DNA from 2 places in the Weissella ceti genome. Region 1 is predicted to be linked to the other one. Evidence: riboswitches for the same ligand, from Rfam matches in the RefSeq annotation. Region 1 holds a riboswitch; the other holds the start of a gene.
What was found. Region 1 has a riboswitch for thiamine pyrophosphate ahead of thiT (energy-coupled thiamine transporter ThiT). Riboswitches for the same ligand answer to the same signal wherever they lie in the genome.
Positions count from the first base shown of each region.

Region 1 (3,154 bases):
GTTTCGACTTTGATGGCATTCTTTTGAATGCTGCTGGAATTAATTGCCAATCTATTGAGGAACTAGATCAAATCCGCACTGCACCTGGTGCGGCGAGCCTAGTAACTAAGACTGCAACACAACACCCTCGTAAGGGAAACGAAGGAATTCGTTATGCAGATATGCCATATGGTTCAATTAATTCAATGGGGTTGCCAAACTACGGTTTGGAATACTACATCGAATATGTTGAAAAGTATCAACATGAAAAGCCAATTTTCCTATCAACTGCAGGAATTACACATGATGAAATTTTGTACGCCATGCGTCGTATTCAAGAATCTGATTTCGATGGATTGATTGAATTGAACTTCTCATGCCCTAACGTGCCAGGAAAGCCACAAATTGGTTATGACTTTGCGACAACAGAAGCATTGCTAGAACAAATCTTTACCTTCTTCACAAAGCGTGTTGGGGTAAAGCTACCACCTTACTTTGATATCGCACACTTTGATCAAGTTGCTGAAATCTTGAACAAGTTCCCATTGGCATTCGTTAACTCAATTAACTCAATTGGTAATGGTTTGACAATCGATCCTGAAACAGACACAGTGACTATCACACCTAAGGGTGGTTTTGGTGGCCTAGGTGGCGCAATTGCCAAGCCTACTGCCCTAGCCAACGTGCGTGCATTCCGTGAACGTCTACGTCCTGAAATTAAGGTAATTGGAACCGGTGGTGTAACAAACGGTCGTAACGTGTATGACTTGATTCTAGCTGGTGCCGAAATTGTTGAAATTGGAACAACATTGTATCAAGAAGGACCTGCCGTCTTTGAACGTTTGAACGCTGAATTGATTGAAGAAATGCAACGTCGTGGTTACGATGATTTGTCACAATTCCGTGGAAAACTAAAGACATTGCAAGCAGATCCAAACGCAAAAAACATCTAATTGTTATTGCAAAGCTTTTGAGAACTAGATATACTTAATTGAAACGAATCGACCATGCTGGGGTGCCGAAAGGCTGAGATAATACCCATGAACCTGATCCGGTTAGTACCGGCGTAGGAAGCTTGGTTTTGTTTATTAATATTGCTATTAAACAAAACCCCAGTGAATGAAACCCGTAGAAATACGGCTTGATTGACTGGGGTTTTTACTTTGCTCTTGGCTGTCGGTTCGTTAAATAAATGTTTCAACACTCGTTGAAATAAAAACATATGCCGCTCTAGGAGGAGTATTTTCATGCAACAACGTAACATTCGGGTGACAATTGAAATTGCCATCTTTACTGCCTTGGCCATCGTTTTGGACCAAATCGTGCTATTCCGTATGCCACAAGGTGGAAGCATTTCTTTGGCCATGTTGCCAATCATTGTCATCGCCCTTCGTCGTGGAACAGCTGTTGGAATCACAACTGGTTTCTTGACAGGACTATTGAACTTCATCTTTGGGGGATTCTTCGTTAACATCTTCCAAATGCTTTTGGATTACCCATTAGCTGTGGCCGTTATCGGACTAGCTGGGGTCTACTCAAAGACACTACAAGCTCAATTGGCCAACAATCAATTGACTAAGGCTGCTATTTCAGGAAGTATCGCAACAATGATTAGTGGTGTTGCTGCACTAGTACCACATACAATTGCTGGTGTGGTTTTCTATGCGAGCTTTGCGCCAAAGAACCAATCAGTCTTGCTATACTCACTTGTATACAACGCAAGTTTCTTGATTCCAAAGGCGCTTGTGACACTTGTTGTGGTGGCAATCCTAATCATGAAGGCTCCTCGTATCTTCACAGATAACTTGTAAGAGCTCATTCACTTTTAAAATTAATCAAAATAAAAAGACTGTCACAATTGTGGCAGTCTTTTTCGTTATCGTTCAAATCTAATAATCGTTCAAATATGAATCAGCAAAGAATTTTGCTATGTCGTCGACTGATAATTGTCCAGGCGCAGATGCTTGCCCTGCTTGGGCAAATGTTAATTGAGAGCCATGACGAAACCCTTCTAGTCGGGTTCGGCTTCCTGCATCCCCCATCGCCATCGTAATTAATGGCATCTCACATTGTTGAAAAAGAGCTTTTGTTTCAGCTAACAGCATATTGGCTTGATCTTCATTTTCCGCCATTACAGCATATTTAATCACATCTACTGGCATGTCAGCTAACTCAAACAGCCGTTGATGTAGATTACTTGGATATTGCCAATCATGTCGTGAACCAATAACCGTAACGCCTTGCGCTTTCGCAAATGCACGCGTCGTCATTTGATCATCTAACACGTTAGTTTCAATATCAATCGCTGCAATCCCTGCCTCAATTGCTGCATAATAGACAGCTTGATAGTCATGGGCATTGTAGTTTTTTAAGCCCCCCTCTTCACGTGTACGCCATGTAAAGATAATTGGTCTTTGACTCACTACCATTACCTCTTTAATGACTGCAACAGTTAGGGTTCTCAAATCTTGCCAGGCATCAATGCGCCATTCAAGCACATCTACTCGCTCATCAATACCCGCTTGCAGATAGCCCTTCGTTTCTGACGCATCCTTCACTTGCATCGCAATCGCAATTAGTGGTCTCTCTTGCTGTCGCACTAGTTTACCGATTTGTAATTGACTACTCATAGTGCGCCTCATAGTGTTCAATAATTTCAGACACAATTTCTTGTGGCGTCTTACCATCAGTATGGATGGTCACATTAGCTGCCGCTTCATACTTTGGTAAACGACTACGCCATAACACACCAATTTCAGACAAACTGCTATTGCGCAGGATGGGACGATCCATATCATCCACAATACGCTCCATCGTCTGACCAAATCCACCAGACAAATAATACACTGGCGCAGGATTATCATATAAACGTTCACGATTGACGGTCGTTTCTACGACTCCGCCACCAGTCGCCAAGATACCTTCCTGTTGCAATGCTTTTTGGACGATATTTTTTTCTAACATTCGAAAGGCAGTTTCACCCTTTGCTGAGAAGATTTCACCTGGTGTTTGCCCGGTTTCTTCGGCAATCATTACGTCAGTATCTAGCATTGGTACGTTCAATTGTTGACTTAGGAGTTCAGCGGTTGTTGTTTTTCCCGCTCCCATAAAGCCAATTAGGATCAATTTACTCATGACTGCTTCCTTTCGTTAGAATTATTTTTTAAGTCGTGCT
Region 1 is NZ_CP074441.1:1,035,843-1,038,996, forward strand. Features, by position in the region: gene KHQ31_RS05395 (dihydroorotate oxidase) at 1-932, shown strand, start outside; TPP riboswitch at 981-1,069, shown strand; gene thiT (energy-coupled thiamine transporter ThiT) at 1,227-1,790, shown strand; gene aroD (type I 3-dehydroquinate dehydratase) at 1,869-2,609, opposite strand; gene KHQ31_RS05410 (shikimate kinase) at 2,602-3,114, opposite strand; gene aroA (3-phosphoshikimate 1-carboxyvinyltransferase) at 3,136-3,154, opposite strand, start outside.

Region 2 (3,154 bases), 370 kb from region 1:
ACCCAGTCACTACCACTCAATGCACGAGCCAAACGTGCAATACGAATAGCTTCTTCTGCATTTGTGGCACCAGATGTATTCGGTAATAGCGTTACTCCGTCCGGGATGTATTCTAGAATATCTGATTCATGCGCTTCGTTACGCTTCAATGCCATCGTGATCATTTCCGCTCCTGCATGATCGACAGCAGCTTTAATCAAGTCATACGAATATTTACCTGATCCTAAAATAAATCGTGAATCAAAAGCATGTCCTGCAATAATTAGTTGATCGGTCATTAATTTTCTCCTTCTAGGTTTTCCTGTGACAATAACAACTGCAATATCATATTCACTTGATGCCCAGCAGCGATCATAACCCGACCAGCCATTAAACCTTCTTTACCCGGATTAGTTTGGTCCCCTGCAATGTAAACATTCTTACGGAACTTCTTAGTTTGAATCGTATTAGATGAATGTAAGCCAGCCATACCATTCCCCATTACTAATGGCTTATTGGGATAAGTTGCTTCACTCGTACGTAACAACATCGCTTTAGCATCTGGTACATCAAATGCTTCAACCATGACATCTGCATCCGCAAATAACTCTGCCACATTCTCATTAGTTACTTTAACTTGATGAATCGTAATATTGATAAATGGATTCATTTCCAAGATGTTTTCACGCAATGCCATAACTTTTGGCATGCCAATCTGACTTAACTTATACTGTTGGCGGTTAAGATTACTAAAATCCACAACATCAAAATCAATTAAAGTTAAGTGTCCTACGCCAGAACGTGCTAAGCCAATAGCAATGTTTGATCCCAAGCCGCCCGCACCTGCAATTACGACATGTGCATCTACCAATGCTTCAGTAGATCCGGCTACGTTGCGTTCTTTCATCCCATGCCAAATGTCTTGCGCGGGGATGCCTTGCATGTTAATCGTCATCTTCTATTCTCCAATTCATATTTCTGTTTTAACGATTCTGATTCATTTGGAAATCAGCCACCCCCAACGAATGACACAACTTCAATCGCATCATTTTCTCCTAACACAACATCTTGAAAGTCATCCTCTTTTAAAATACGACCATTTAATTCCACCACTACGTGTGTCGTATTCATGACTTCTCGTTTTTTAAGCATTTCACTAACGGTTAATCCTTCTAAACCAGTGATTAATTGTCCATTCATGCGCATAAGCGTATTGCCTCCAAAAAATAAAATAAAAAAGCACGTGCTTCCATAGTGAAAGAACGTGCTTAGGTTAATACCGACCTAATTGCACCACTTTCCTACGCTAGTTTTAACTAGATCAGGTTCTTGGAATCCAAAGCATTGGCTTTATCTCAGCCGATCACTTCTTTCGGCACTCCCAGTGGATTTATATATGTGGCATGTTAATGTTTACTTGACGTAACGCCGTAACCGTCTTCTCAATATCATTAGACAACATAATCTCACTTACTACAGCTACACCATCAATTGGAAAGCCCGTAAAGGTATGCACATTGTGTGTTTTAATTCCCCCAATAGCAACCACTGGTATTTTGACGGTTTCGCCAATATCACGCAGGGTTTCGGGGGATGTTGGTCGTGTAATAACTTTAGTTTGGGTTGGAAATATTGCACCAACGCCTAAGTAATCCGCCCCCTCGCGTTCCGCCTCAATCGCACGATTCACGCTTTTGGCTGACACACCAATTAATTTATTAGGACCAACTAATCGACGCACGATAGATATCGGTAAATCAGCGTCACCGATATGCACTCCAGCCGCATCAACCGCTAACATAATATCTACGCGGTCATCAATAATTAGTGGTACGTGATACCGATCAGTTATTCTTTTGACGTCCATAGCTAGCTCAAAATAATTACGCGTGGACAGCGATTTTTCGCGCAACTGGATAATGGTTACACCGGTTTGGCACGCCTCCTCAATAATTTCCAAAAATCGACTTGGCGAATACTCATATTGACCAGTCACAAGATACAGTTGATACGGATTCATCATTTCACCCCACTCCAAAGAAAAAAGCACAACACGTTAAAAGCGTTGTGCCTGAATGTTCATAGTGTAGCGTTAAGAATAAATATTGCTAAACGATCGTCACTGCTCGTGTTTATACATATGCTTCGAATTATTATTTTGAAGATATGTCGCTAAAGTGTACACCGTCATATTTATTGTTAGCTTCCTACGCTAGTGTTAACTAGATCAGGTTCTTGGGTATAATCTCAGCCACATTTGGGCACCCCAGCTTTTAACAGGATTAGTTTAGCAATTATTTCAAAGTTTAGCAACAAAAAAAGATACAAACAATAAAGAATAGACATTCATTTATAAACGACTATTCATCCATATTAAGGACATATACGTACATTTCATACATATATAAACACCAATTCGTATCCTTAAACTATAGAAAAAATCACAGCACTCAAACAACTTACAACTACCAAATTCAACAAATATGTCGAGAAATCAAATATACATATTACTCTATTTTTGATGTTTGGATATTATTACAAAACAAAAAAGCCCTAAAGCAATTGTACTTTAGAGGCTTTCATGAAATATTTAATTCGTTTCAATTAATCGGTAATTACTTACCACGACGAACCATTACTAATCCTGCGAATACAAGACCAAGCAAACCAAGAATAGTCAAATTGAAGTTATCAGCTGAACCAGTATTTGGCAATTCTGCCTTCTTTGTTTCAGACTTCTTCGCTGTAGTCTTCTTAGGTGCTACAACCTTTTCTTCTGACTTACCATTTAACTTCGGTGCTGGAGTTGGCTTTACATGTGCCTTAGGCGCTGGAATTGGCTTAACATCAGACTCTGGTGCTGGTGTTGGCTTTACATGCGCTTTTGGCACAGGCATTGGCTTAACATTAGGCTTCGGTGTTGGTGTTGGCTTAACGTCAGGCTTTAGTTCTGGCTTAATTGGATTGATCTTGTCATCTTCAACTACTTGCCCATCAATATGTTCTGGGGTAATTGGATCGATAACGTCAATATCTTCTTCTGGAATAATTTCTTCCGTTGGGTCGATATGTACTTCTGGCTTTGAACCGTGAATACCATCTTCTAGGTGGTTTTCTTCGATAATTTCATCGCCTGTTTCTGGAACGATTGGGTCGATAACGTCAACATCTTCTT
Region 2 is NZ_CP074441.1:665,791-668,944, forward strand. Features, by position in the region: gene KHQ31_RS03335 (thiazole synthase) at 1-278, opposite strand, end outside; gene thiF (sulfur carrier protein ThiS adenylyltransferase ThiF) at 278-934, opposite strand; gene thiS (sulfur carrier protein ThiS) at 988-1,185, opposite strand; TPP riboswitch at 1,261-1,372, opposite strand; gene thiE (thiamine phosphate synthase) at 1,370-1,999, opposite strand; TPP riboswitch at 2,167-2,258, opposite strand; gene KHQ31_RS03355 (Ig-like domain-containing protein) at 2,595-3,154, opposite strand, start outside.
Region 2: another riboswitch for thiamine pyrophosphate. It lies ahead of thiE (thiamine phosphate synthase); the one in region 1 lies ahead of thiT (energy-coupled thiamine transporter ThiT).